One region of the Actinomadura decatromicini genome, then DNA from elsewhere that is predicted to be linked to it. Evidence: riboswitches for the same ligand, from Rfam matches in the RefSeq annotation. Region 1 holds a riboswitch; the other holds the start of a gene.
The links. Region 1 has a riboswitch for glycine ahead of gcvT (glycine cleavage system aminomethyltransferase GcvT). Riboswitches for the same ligand answer to the same signal wherever they lie in the genome.
Positions count from the first base shown of each region.

Region 2: linked by a shared signal. The riboswitch ahead of gcvP (aminomethyl-transferring glycine dehydrogenase) and the one ahead of gcvT (glycine cleavage system aminomethyltransferase GcvT) in region 1 are both predicted to bind glycine.

Region 1 is NZ_VSRQ01000001.1:1,037,015-1,043,666, reverse strand. It holds gene FXF68_RS04090 (serine hydroxymethyltransferase) at 1-253, opposite strand, end outside; gene gcvH (glycine cleavage system protein GcvH) at 256-660, opposite strand; gene gcvT (glycine cleavage system aminomethyltransferase GcvT) at 734-1,852, opposite strand; glycine riboswitch at 1,920-2,019, opposite strand; glycine riboswitch at 2,021-2,116, opposite strand; gene FXF68_RS04075 (M50 family metallopeptidase) at 2,268-3,569, shown strand; gene cds1 (L-cysteine desulfhydrase Cds1) at 3,587-4,684, opposite strand; gene FXF68_RS43610 (hypothetical protein) at 4,765-5,952, shown strand; gene FXF68_RS04060 (ATP-dependent DNA ligase) at 5,942-6,652, opposite strand, start outside.
Region 2 is NZ_VSRQ01000007.1:67,001-73,652, reverse strand. It holds gene FXF68_RS29920 (tetratricopeptide repeat protein) at 1-306, opposite strand, end outside; gene gcvP (aminomethyl-transferring glycine dehydrogenase) at 426-3,299, opposite strand; glycine riboswitch at 3,361-3,472, opposite strand; glycine riboswitch at 3,473-3,567, opposite strand; gene FXF68_RS29910 (lysylphosphatidylglycerol synthase transmembrane domain-containing protein) at 3,803-6,232, shown strand; gene FXF68_RS29905 (MerR family transcriptional regulator) at 6,489-6,652, opposite strand, start outside.

The DNA.
Region 1 (6,652 bases):
ACAGCGCCTTGGCACGGTCGATCGCGAGCTGCTCGGTGACGTCGACGTGCTCGCAGCCGCCGTAGTACCGCCTGCCCGGGTACCCCTCGGCGTACTTGTTCGTCAGGACGGAGCCCTGCGCCTCCAGCACCGCGACCGGCGCGAAGTTCTCCGACGCGATCATCTCCAGGGTGGACTGCTGGCGCCGCAGCTCGGCGGCGACGGCCGCGGCGACCTCCGGGTCGGCCGCGGCCAGCGGGTCGTTCAGGCCCACGGTCAGCCCTCCTCGATCAGCTTCTCGTAGGCGACCGGGTCGAGCAGGTCGCCCGGCTCCGCCGAGAGCCGCACCTTGAAGAGCCAGCCCTCGCCGTACGGGTCGTCGTTGATCACCTTCGGGACGTCCACCACGGCCGAGTTGATCGCGGTGATCTCGCCGCTGACCGGCGAGTAGATGTCGCTGACCGACTTCGTCGACTCGACCTCGCCGCAGACCTCGCCCGCCTCGACGGCGCCGCCCTCGGCCACCTGGAGCTCCAGGTAGACGATCTCGCCGAGGGCGTCGGCGGCGTGCGCGGTGATGCCCACGGTGACGATGTCGTCCTCCGGCGTCGAACCGGCGGGGCCGAGGCCCGCCACCCACTCGTGCTCCTCGCTGTAGCGGAGCTGCTCCGGAACGCTCACGATCACTTCTCTCTTCTCTGTACGGGGTTCGCTGCGGGGGGACGGTCGGTCCCGCGCCCCCGGGACGGCTTCCTTAGGAACGCTTGTAGAACGGCAGGTCGACGACGTCCACCGGCTCCTGCCGGCCGCGCACGTCCACGGCGAGGCCGGTCTCCGCGGCGCCGCTGTCGAGGTACGCCATGGCGATCGGCGTGCCCAGTGTGGGCGACGGCGCGCCGCTCGTCACGACCCCGCACGGCGTGCCGCCGGACGCGACGACCGCATACCCCTTCCGCGGCGCCCGACGCCCGCGCGCGACGAGCCCGACGAGCCTGCGCCCCGGCGGGGTCTGCGCCTGCGCCGCGAGGGCGGCCTTCCCGACGAAGTCGACGGGCTTGTCCAGCTTCACCACCCGGCCGAGGCCCGCCTCGAACGGGGTGGTCTCGGCGGTCAGCTCGTTGCCGTACAGCGGCATCCCCGCCTCCAGGCGCAGCGTGTCGCGGGCGGACAGCCCGGCCGGGACGACGCCGTCCACGGCCGCGAGCGCGTTCCACAGCGGGACGGCGTCGGCCGCGTCGACGAACAGCTCGAAGCCGTCCTCACCGGTGTAGCCGGTGCGGGCGACCAGGGCGTCGACCCCGGCGACCCGCCCGGCGAGGATCGCGTAGTACTTCAGGTCGGCCAGCGGAGCGTCGGTGAAGCCTTCGAGAATCTTCTGCGAACGCGGGCCCTGGAGGGCGATCAGCGCGTAGGCGTCGGACCTGTCGTCCACGGTGGCGTCGAAGCCGGAGACCCGCTCGGTCAGCGCGTCCCGCACGACGTCGGCGTTCGCGGCGTTCGCGACCACCATCCACGTCTCGTCGGCGAGGCGGTAGACGATCAGGTCGTCGAGGACGCCGCCGTCCGGCCCGCAGATCATCGTGTACCGGGCCTTGCCGACCTTCATCGGCGACAGGTTCCCGACCAGCGCGAAGTCGAGCGCCGCGGCCGCGCCCGGCCCGGCGAGGAAGATCTCCCCCATGTGGGACAGGTCGAACAGGCCCGCGCCGGTGCGGACGGCCTGGTGCTCGGCCGTCTCGCTCGCGTAGCGCAGCGGCATCAGGTAACCGGCGAAGTCGACGAGGTTCGCGCCGAGGCCCTCGTGGACGTCGTGCAGCGGCGTCTTCTTCGGGTTCTTCACGGCGGTCTCGGCGTCGTTCCTGTCGGCGGACATGGGTTCGGCTCCTTCGTCACGGGCGCGCGTGGCCTCATCGTCCCACCCGCGCACCGGGCGTCTCGGTGCCTCCCCCTCTGTCATCGGCGCCTGAGAGCTTCACCCGTCCCGGAGAGGTCGGGCTTTCACCTTCGGCGGGGGACTCGGTCCCCGCTTTCCAGAGGTCGCCTGGCCCGTGCGGTCCGTGGGCCTGAGAGGTTCCGGGGAGGATTTGCTCCTTCGGCGTCCCCCGCCGGCTGCGAGGGACTCTCCCGCACGGGATAGTCGGCTGCGGGCAAGGCTAGCAGTTCCCTTTGTCCATGCCCTATGGCTGAGCTCGTGCGTTAAACCGAATGCGGGCCCGTGACGTACTCTAAGACGGTTGCTGGAGATCACCCTGGGTGCGCGGGGTGCACGACCCGGAGGGGCAATCCGCATGGCCTACCTGGCTGGAGCGTTGATCCTGTTCTTCGGCCTGCTGGTGTCCATCGCCCTGCACGAGCTCGGGCACTTCTCGTTCGCCAAGCTGTTCGGCGTCCGCACGACCCAGTTCATGGTCGGCTTCGGCCCGACGATGAAGTCGTGGCGCCGCGGCGAGACCGAGTACGGCGTGAAATGGATCCCGCTCGGCGGCTACATCCGCATGATCGGGATGCTGCCGCCGCGCCGCGGCGACGCCCCCGGCCAGGTCCGGCGGATCAGCACCGGCCCCTGGCAGGGCCTCATCGAGTCCGCCCGCGGCGCGGCGCTGGAGGAGGTCAGGCCCGGCGACGAGGACCGCGTCTTCTACGCCAAGAAGTGGTGGCAGAAGGCGCTGATCATGGTGGGCGGGCCCGCGATGAACCTCGTCCTCGCCGTGCTGTTCTTCGCGATCCTGCTGATGGGCATCGGGACGAGCCAGCCGCAGCCGGTGATCCGCGAGGTCGCCGAGTGCATGGTCCCGGCGAGCCAGTCGGCCGACGTCAAGGGCTGCCCGGCGAACGCGCCCGCGACGCCCGCCAAGCAGGTCGGGCTCAAGCCCGGCGACCGGATCGTCGCGTTCGGCGGCGAGAAGATCGGCGACTACCGCGAGCTGCAGGAGCTGATCCGCGGCGACGGCGGCAAGTCGGTGCCGATGACCGTCCGGCGCGACGGGCACGACATCACGCTCACCGTCCCGATCACCCGCAACCAGATGTACGACCTGGAGGACGAGAACAAGGTCGTCAACGTCGGCTTCCTCGGCATCACGCCCGACAGCGCCGTCGAGCGGCAGGGGCCGGGCGCGGTCGCGAGCACGATGGGCGACCTGACCTCGCGCACGGCGGGCGCGCTGGTGCGGATGCCGCAGAAGATGGTCGGCGTCTGGAACGCCGCGTTCGGCGGCGACAAGCGCGACCCGAACGGCCCGATCGGCGTCGTCGGCGTCAGCCGGATCGGCGGCGAGGTCGCCGCGTCCCAGGAGTTCACCGGCACGCAGAAGATCTCCTACTTCGTCATGCTGCTCGGCTCGCTGAACCTCGCGGTGGGGCTGTTCAACCTCGTCCCGCTGCTGCCGCTGGACGGCGGCCACATCGCGGGCGCGCTGCTGGAGGCGATCAAGAAGGCGTTCGCGCGGGTGTTCCGCAGGCCCGACCCCGGCTACGTGGACGTCGCGAAGGCCCTGCCGGTGACGTACGTGATGGCGGCCGTGCTGATCGTCATGGGCGGGCTGCTGATCTACGCCGACCTGTTCAACCCCGTCCGCGTCACCGGATAGCCGTCACCGGATAGCCGTCACGGGACCGCCGGCAGGTCGCCCGTCTTGATGAAGGCGTCCAGCGCGGCCCGGTACGGCGCGATGTCGAGGCCCTGCCCGGCGAGCCACTCGTCCGACCCGTAGGTGCCGCTGTAGCGCTCGCCGCCGTCGCAGATCAGCGTGACGACGCTGCCGCGCTCCCCGCGCGCCCGCATCCCCGCGATCAGCTCCGCCGCGCCCCACATGTTCGTGCCGGTGGAGCCGCCGACGTCCCGGCCGCTGACCTCGCTCGTCCAGCGCATCGCCGCGATGGACGCCGCGTCCGGCACCCGGATCATCCGGTCGATCACCGTCGGCAGGAAGGACGGCTCGACGCGCGGCCGCCCGATGCCCTCGATCCGCGAGCCCGCCGCCGTCCGCTCCGGGTCGCCGTCGGCGTACGAGCCGTGGAACGCCGAGCCCTCCGGGTCGACGACCGCGAGCCGCGTCTGGAACCGCCGGTACCGGACGTACCGGCCGATCGTCGCGGACGTCCCGCCGGTGCCCGCGCCGACCACCACCCAGGAGGGCTCCGGGAACCGCTCCAGCCGCAGCTGCTCGAAGATCGACTCGGCGATGTTGTTGTTGCCGCGCCAGTCGGTGGCGCGCTCGGCGTAGGTGAACTGGTCCATGAAGTGGCCGTCGCACTCGGCGGCGAGGCGCCGCGACTCGGCGTAGATCGACGACGGGTCGTCCACCAGGTGGCAGTGCCCGCCGTAGAACTCGATGAGCTGGATCTTCTCCGGGCTGGTGGACGCGGGCATCACCGCGACGAACGGCAGCCCGAGCAGCCGCGCGAAGTACGCCTCCGACACCGCCGTCGACCCGCTGGACGCCTCGATGATCGTCGTCCCCTCGCGGATCCAGCCGTTCGCCAGCCCGTACAGGAACAGCGACCGCGCCAGCCGATGCTTGAGCGACCCCGTCGGATGGACGGACTCGTCCTTCAGGTAGAGGTCGATGCCCCACTCAGGCGGCAGCGGGAACACGTGCAGGTGCGTGTCAGCGCTCCGGTTGGCGTCAGCATCGACAAGCCGAACGGCCTCGGCGACCCAAGCCCGCCCGCCCGGATCACAACGGTCAACAATCCGATCCAAATGGGGCCCCCCGACGTCTCATCAGGGGTCCCACGATATCCGTGCATGTCGCCGGGCATCATGGAGGCTGCGGGGGGCAGATGATCGAGATGTTCGACGAGCGGATCGTGGAGACCGGGCGGCTGCCGCTGTTCGGCTTCTTCGTCGCGTTCATCGTCACGTTCGTGTTGACCAGGGTGAACGTCCGGATGATCCGGGCGGACGTGCGCTGGTTCCGGAACGTGACGGCCGGAGACGTGCACATCCACCACGTGGTGTTCGGGGTCGTGCTGATGCTGGCGGGCGGGGTGGCGAGCCTCGCCGTGCCGGACGGGCACGTCCGCCTGGAACTGGCCGCGGCCATCGTCTTCGGGATGGGCTCCGCCCTCGTCCTGGACGAGTTCGCCCTGATCCTGCATCTCAGCGACGTCTACTGGACGGAGAAGGGCCGCGCGTCCGTCGACGCCGTGTTCGTCGCCATCGCCGTGACCGGGCTGCTGCTGCTCGGCGTCCGGCCGTTCGGGTACGACGGGCTCGGGCTCGACCCGGGCGGCGTCGCGCTCAGCCGCCTGTACGCGGCGTCGCTCGTCGTCAACCTCGCGCTGGCGGTGATCACGCTGCTCAAGGGCAAGATCTGGACGGGCCTGATCGGGCTGTTCGTGCCCGCGCTGCTGGTCGTCGGGGCCGTCCGGGTGGCGCGGCCGGGGTCGCCGTGGGCGCGGTGGCGGTACGACGCGGGGTCGCGCCGGTACCAGCGGGCCGTCCGGCGGGAGAAGCTGTACCGGCGGCCGCTGATCAACGGGAAGATCTGGGTGCAGGAGTTCATCGCCGGGCGGCACGACCTGATCCCGCCCGAGCTGCTGCAACGCCGCGCCGACGCGGCCGAGCGGGCGCGCCGCAGGCTGCGCGGCGGACGTTCGCCCGCGCGCGCCCGGCGGCGCGCCGCCGCCCGCGCCGAACGCCGCGCCGCCGCCCGCTCGGACCGGCGCGCCGCCGTGCGCCTGGAGCGCCGGGCCGCCGCCCGCACGGGACGCCGGTCGCCGGGCCGCCGCACCGGACGCCGCAAGGCGGCCTGGGCCGAACGCCGCGCCGAGGCCCGCGAGCGGCGCCGCGCCCTGACCCGGAACCGCGGGGTCGCCAGGGAGCGCGGGAAGCCCGCGTCGCGGCTGCGGATGCGCGCCGCGTCCCGCCGGGCGCGCCGTCCCGTCCCCGAGGAGGATCCGCCGACCGCCACCCACGCCACCGCGCGGCTGGGCGAAGAGCGCCAGGAACCGTCGGCTAGTCCATGACGGGCGCGACGGCGCGGACGGTGTCGATCGTGTCGGCCTCCGCCGCCGACTTGTCGGGGCGGTAGCGCAGCACGCGGGCGAACCGCAGCGCGATGCCGCCCGGGTAGCGCGGGCTGTGCTGGACGCCGTCGAACGCGATCTCGACGACCAGCTCCGGACGGACGTGGACGGTCCAGTCGTCCTCCCGCACGGCCAGCTCGCGCAGCTTCGCCGTCTGCCAGGCGAGCAGCTCGTCGGTGAGCCCCTTGAACGTCTTGCCGAGCATGACGAACCCGCCGGTCTCGGGGTCGCGGGCGCCGAGGTGCAGGTTGGACAGCAGCCCCCGGCGCCGCCCGTGCCCCCACTCGACGGCGAGGACGACGAGGTCGAGCGTGTGCCGGGGCTTCACCTTGATCCAGCCCGCGCCGCGCCGCCCGGCCGTGTACGGGGTGTCGAGTGATTTGACGACGACGCCCTCGTGGCCGCGCGCGACGGCCTCGTCGAACACCTCCTTGGCCCGCGCCGGGTCGGCGGTGACGACGCGCGGCATGCGCAGGCCCTCCGGGACGACCTCCGCGAGCGCCGCGTTCCGCTCCGCGCCCGGCGCGTCGAGCAGGTCGCGCCCGTCGAGGTGCAGCACGTCGAACAGGAACACCGCGAGCGGCACCGTGCCGGTGGTCTTGGCGGTGCGGGTAGCCGTGCGGGCGGAAGTGACCTGGAA
Region 2 (6,652 bases), on a different contig from region 1:
CGCCTGCGCCTGCTCGCCGGCCCGCTCGTGCGTGAGCGCCAGGTGGTAGGCGGCGCGCGGCCCGTACTCGGGGTCGCCGGTGGCGATCGCCGCCCGGTCGGCCTCGCGGGCCCCGGCCACGTCCCCGGCGTCGTCGAGGACGACCGCGAGCCCGAGCGCCGCCCGCGCCCGGCACGGCGTGTCGCCGAGCGCGAGCACCGTCCCGAACAACGCCGCCGCCCGGTCGGCCTCGCCGTTCTCGGCCAGCTTCCGGGCCTCCTCGCACACCTGCGCCGGGTCGAGGTCCGGCTCCGGGGACTCGCTCATCGATCTGCCCTCTGGGGTCGGGGACGCGCTGCCCTCACGGGGGTCGGGTCGCGCCCGAGCCTAGCGGGTGCGCCGCCCCCGAGGGGCGACCCTCAGCGCCCGATCCTCGGTCCTCGGTCTCAGTCCTCGAACGCCTCGGGGGGCGGGCAGGAGCAGATCAGGTTGCGGTCGCCGTGGGCCTGGTCGACGCGGCGGACGGGCGGCCAGTACTTGTCCTCGCGGAGGGCGGGCAGCGGGTAGGCGGCCTCCTCGCGGGTGTAGGCGTGCTTCCAGTCGTCGGAGAGCAGGCAGGCGGCGGTGTGCGGGGCGTTCTTGAGGGGGTTGTCCGCGCGGTCGTAGGCGCCGTCGGCGACCCGCTGGATCTCGCGGCGGATCTCGATCATCGCGTCGCAGAACCGGTCGAGCTCGATGAGGTCCTCGGACTCGGTCGGCTCGATCATCAGCGTCCCGGCGACCGGGAACGACAGGGTCGGGGCGTGGAAGCCGTAGTCGATGAGGCGCTTCGCGACGTCCTCGGCGGTGATCCCGGTCTCCTTGGTGATCTTGCGGAGGTCGGCGATGCACTCGTGCGCGACGAGCCCGTTCCGCCCGGTGTAGAGGATCGGGTAGTGCGGGCCGAGCCGGGCGGCGAGGTAGTTGGCCGCGACGATCGCGCCCTCGGTGGCGGCGCGGAGGCCGTCCGGTCCCATCATGGCGATGTAGGCCCAGGAGATCGGCAGGATGCCCGCCGAGCCCCAGGGCGCGGCGGAGATCGGGCCGACCCCGGTGTCCGGGCCCGCCTCGGCGCGCAGCGGGTGGTTCGGCAGGAACGGGGCGAGGTGCTCGCGGACGCCGATCGGCCCGACGCCCGGCCCGCCGCCGCCGTGCGGGATGCAGAACGTCTTGTGCAGGTTGAGGTGCGACACGTCCGACCCGAACTCGCCGGGACGGGCCAGCCCGACGAGCGCGTTGAGGTTGGCGCCGTCGACGTAGACCTGGCCGCCCGCGTCGTGCACGGCCGCGCACACGTCGGTGATCGTCTCCTCGAACACGCCGTGCGTGGACGGGTAGGTCACCATAATCGCGGCGAGCCGGTCGCCGTGCTGCCCGATCTTGGCGTGCAGGTCGTCGAGGTCGACGTTGCCGCCGTCGTCGCACTTCACGACGACGACGCGCATCCCGGCCATGACGGCGCTGGCGGCGTTGGTGCCGTGCGCGGACGACGGGATCAGGCACACGTCCCGGCGGTCGTCGCCGCGCGAGGCGTGGTAGCCGCGGATGGCGAGCAGCCCGGCCAGCTCGCCCTGCGACCCGGCGTTCGGCTGGACGGACACCTTCGCGTACCCGGTGATCTCGGCGAGCGCGTCCTCCAGCTCGCCGATCAGCTCGACGTACCCGGCGGCCTGGTCGACCGGCGCGAACGGGTGGATGTTCGCGAACTCCGGCCAGGTGATCGGCTCCATCTCGGCGGTGGCGTTCAGCTTCATCGTGCAGGAGCCGAGCGGGATCATCGACCGGTCGAGCGCGACGTCGCGGTCCTGGAGGCGGCGCAGGTAGCGCAGCATCGCGGTCTCGGAGCGGTGCGCGTGGAACACCGGGTGGGTCAGGTAGGGGCTCTCGCGGCGCAGGTCGTCCGGGATCGCCTCGGCGGGGGACTCGGCGGCGGGCGCGGCGCCGAACGCCTCCAGCACGGCGGTGACGTGCACGGGCAGCGTCGTCTCGTCGCAGGCGACGGCGACGTGGTCGGCGTCCACCGGGCGGAGGTTGACGCGGCGCTCGCGGGCGGCCGCGACGACCTCCGCCGCGCGGCCGGGCACGCGGGCGAGGACGGTGTCGAAGAACGCGCCGTGCACGACGTCGACGCCCGCGGCGCGGAGCCCGGCGGCGATCTCGGCGGCGCGGCGGTGCGTGCGCTGCGCGATCGCGGCGAGCCCGTCCGGGCCGTGGTAGACGGCGTACATGCTCGCCATCACCGCGAGCAGGACCTGCGCGGTGCAGATGTTGCTGGTGGCCTTCTCCCGCCGGATGTGCTGCTCGCGGGTCTGCAGCGCGAGCCGGTGCGCGGGCGCGCCGTCCGCGTCGACGGACACGCCGACGAGCCGGCCGGGGAGCTGCCGCTGGATGCCGTCGCGGACCGCCATGTATCCGGCGTGCGGGCCGCCGAACCCGTACGGGACGCCGAACCGCTGCGCCGAGCCCACCGCGATGTCGGCGCCCGACTCCCCCGGCGGGCGCAGCAGCGTCAGCGCGAGCAGGTCGGCGGCGACGACCGCCTGCGCGCCGCGCTCGTGCGCCTGCGCGATCACCGGCTCCAGGTCGCGGACGGCCCCGGACGCGCCCGGGTACTGCAGCAGCACGCCGAAGAAGTCGCCGTCCGGCAGCCCGCCGGACAGGTCGGCGATGACGACCTCGATGCCGAGCGGGACGGCCCGCGTCCGCACGACCTCGATCGTCTGCGGCAGCGCGTCGGCGTCCACCAGGAACGTGCCAGGCTCCTTGCGCTTGGAAGCCCGGTGCGCGAGGGCCATGCCCTCGGCGGCGGCGGTGGCCTCGTCCAGCATGGACGCGTTCGCCACCGGCAGGCCGGTCAGGTCGCTGACGACGGTCTGGAAGTTCAGCAGCGCCTCAAGCCGCCCCTGCGAGATCTCCGGCTGGTAGGGGGTGTAGGCGGTGTACCAGCCCGGGTTCTCCAGGACGTTCCGCATGATCACGCCCGGCGTGGTCGTGCCGTGGTAGCCGAGCCCGATCATCGAGGTGAGGACGGTGTTGCGGGCGGCGAGCTCGCGGAGCCGGTCCAGCGCGGCGCTCTCGCTCAGCGCGGGCGGCAGGTCCAGCGGCCGGGCGGTGCGGATCGCGGCGGGCACGGCGTCGGCGATCAGGGCGTCGACGCCCGAGTAGCCGACGGCCGCCAGCATCCTCGCCTGGTCGTCCGGGGACGGGCCGATGTGCCGGTCGGCGAACGCGGCGCGCGGGTGCTGCGGCGCGGCGACGGGCGCGAAGAACTGGGCCGTCATGGAGAGCCTCCTGGCTGCTGCGGGTCGCTCAGGTGAACCGCCGGGACTGACCGGCGGCCGGTTCTCCCCCTCTGTCATCGGCACCTGAGAGCTTCACCCGCGCGGCGGGGTTTCCCCTTCGGTGAGCCGCCCGTCCCCTCCCGCGGGGACCGGCGCCTGCTTTCCAGAGGTGCCTCGCCCGAGCGGTCCTTTTGCCTGAGAGGTTCCGGGGAGGTTGCCCCTTCGGCGCCCCACGCTGGCGGCGTGGGGTCTCTCCCGCACAGGGTCGACGGCATGTCCTGGACAAACCCTACCCAAAGATCGGTCGCGACGATCGTCCCGCCCCTCCGACGTGCGCCGCAGCGCTTCTACCCGTGAGTACGATGTGCACGTCCACCAGGGGGACCGGGCCTGGGACACTGATCACGCGATGGACGATCAGGGCGGCGGTACGGCGTGACGCACACGGGCGACGGCGCGGCGCGCGCACGGGCGCACGGGCGGGCGCGCGGGCGGGCGCGGCCGTGACCCCGGCAGCCGTGCCCGTCGACGAGCCCGCCCAGCCGGACCGGATCCGCCGCTCGTCCGACGCCATCCGGTTCGCCGCGTCCGTGGTCGGGCTGGCCGCGGTGATGCTGCTCGTGTCGATCGCGCAGCAGACGACGCACGGCCTGCAGACCGACATCGCGCAGGGCACCGCGCACGCACCGCGGCTGCTGCTGTCCCTCGCGACGCTCGTGTCCAGCTTCGGCGTGCTGGCCGTGCCGGTCGCGTTCGCGATCGAGCGGCTGCTCCGCAAGGACGGGACGCGCGTCGCGATCGCCCTGCTCGCCGCCGTGATCGCGTTCGGGATCACGGTGGGCCTCGACGACCTCGTCGTGCGGGCCGCGCCGGGCGGCGTCCTCGACTCGCTGATCTGGGGCGGCAGCGCCACCGCGCCCGTGCACACCGACATCGCGCCCGTGATCGCGTTCGTCAGCGCGGTCGGGATGGCGGGCCGCGTCCGCTGGCAGGCCGCGACCTGGACGCTGATCGGGCTCGCCGCGCTGACCGGGCTCACCGCGTCCTACGCCTCGGTCGCCGCGCTCGCCGCCACCTACTTCCTCGGCACCGCCATCGGCCACGGGACGCTCTACGCCGTCGGCACCCCGAACCCGCGCCCGTCCGGCGCCGCCGTCATGGCGGCGCTCGACCGGCTCGGGCTCCGCGCGGCGAAGGCGGCCCGGCTGGACGAGCCCGCCGAGGGCGCCGAGGAGGCCCGCCGGTACGGCGTCGTCCTCGGCGCCGGCCCCGCGGCCGGGCACGGCGTCCGCCCCCCGGCGCGGCACGGCGGCTGGGACGTGGAGGTCCACGTCCTGGACCGCGACCAGCAGACCGCCGGGCTGCTCTACCGGGTGTGGCGGCTGCTGCGGCTGCGCTCGGCGACGACCGGCCGGGCGCTGCGGTCGCTGCGCCGCTCCCTGGAGCAGGAGTCGCTGATGGCGTACGCGGTGGACGCGGCGGGCGTCCGCACCCCGCGCCTGCTCGGCACCTCGGAGGTCGGCACCGAGGCGGCCCTGCTCGCCTACGAGCACGTGCCGGGACGGCGGCTCGCGGACGTCCCCGACAAGGAGGTCACCGACGCCCTCCTCGCCGACGTGTGGCGGCAGTTCCGCGCCCTCCAGGCGGCGCGGCTCGCGCACCGGCGGCTGCAGGACGGCGCCGTCCTCGTCGGCGACGACGGCCGCGCCTACGTCACCGGCCTGCGCGCCGGGGAGATCGCGGCGGGCGACCTCGCGCTGCGCCTCGACCTGGCCCAGTTCCTCACCACCCTCGCGCTCCGGACGGGCGCCGAGCGCGCCGTCCGCACCGCCGCCGAGGTGCTCGGCGAGGAGGCCCTCGCCGCCGCCGTGCCGCTGCTGCAGCGGGTCGCGCTGTCGCGGGAGACCCGGGCGGCGCTGCGGCACGACCGGGAGCTGCTGACCCGGATCAGGGAGCAGATCGTCCGGCTGAAGCCGGAGACGGAGGTCGCGCCGGTCCGGCTGGAGCGGTTCCGGCCCCGGACGGTCTTCAGCATCGTCGCGCTGTCGATCGCGGCGTACATCGTCATCCCGCAGGTCGCGAGCCTCGACCTGCGCACCATGGCGGCCACGGCGAGCTGGCACTGGGTGGTCGCCGCGCTGGGCGGGGCCGCGCTCACCTACCTGGCGGCGGCGCTCATGCTGATGGGGTTCGTGCCCGAGCGGCTGCCGCTGGGCCGGACCGTCCTCGCCCAGCTCGCCGCGTCGTTCGTGAAGCTCGTCGCCCCGGCGGCGGTCGGCGGCGTCGCGGTCAACACCCGCTACCTGCAGCGGTCCGGGGTGCGGCCGGGGCCCGCGGTGGCGAGCGTCGGCGCGTCCCAGCTCGTCGGGCTGGTCACGCACCTGCTGCTGCTCGTCCTGTTCGGGTTCCTCACCGGGTCGAGCGGCAAGGCCACGCAGGACCTCGCGCCGTCCCGGGCGATCGTCATCGCCGTCCTGGCGACGGGACTGCTCGCCGGGCTCGCGCTGACCGTGCCGCGGGTCAGGCGGGAGGCGACGTCGCGGCTGCGGAGCATGTTCTCCGGCGTGGTGCCGCGGCTCGTGGACGTCCTGCAGTCGCCGAAGAAGCTCACCACCGGGATGGGCGGGACGCTGCTTCTGACGGTCGGGTTCGTCCTGTGCCTGGACGCCTCGATCCGCGCGTTCGGCGGTTCGCTGCCGGTCACGTCAGTGGTCGTGGTGTTCCTCACCGCGAACGCGCTGGGCTCGGCCGCGCCGACGCCGGGCGGGCTCGGGGCCGTGGAGGGCGCGCTGACGCTGGCGCTGACGATCTCCGGCCTGTCCGCGGAGACCGCGACGTCGGCGGTGCTGCTGTACCGGCTGCTGACCCTGTGGCTGCCGGTGCTCCCCGGCTGGGCGGCCTTCGCCTACCTCCAACGCAAGGAGGCCCTCTGAGCGGCACCTCAGCCGCGGATCGGCGAGGCCGGAACCCGACGCGAGAGCCATGAGGCGGGCGTGGACCAGCCTGTGGCGGAGGGTTGAGCGGGTGCTGGAGGGGCGAACGGGGTGCGGCGGGCCGTACGGCGGGGTTCGACCGGTGCGCGGGTTTCGGCGGAGTGCGTGTCAGCCGGTGCGGCGGGGCTTCGGTCGGTGCCCGGGGGGCTCAGCCGGTGCGGGGGGGGAGCCGGGAGGTGAGACAGGCGGTGGAGGGTCAGCCGGTGCGGCGGGCGCGGCGGCGGTTCGCGAGCTCGTCGTGGGGGTGCTCGGAGGGGTCGTCCCCGACGGCCTCGGCGCGTTCGCCGGGCAGTTCGGCGAGGCTGCCCTCGACCTCCTGCCAGACGCGGCCGAGCGCTATGCCGAACACGCCCTGCCCGC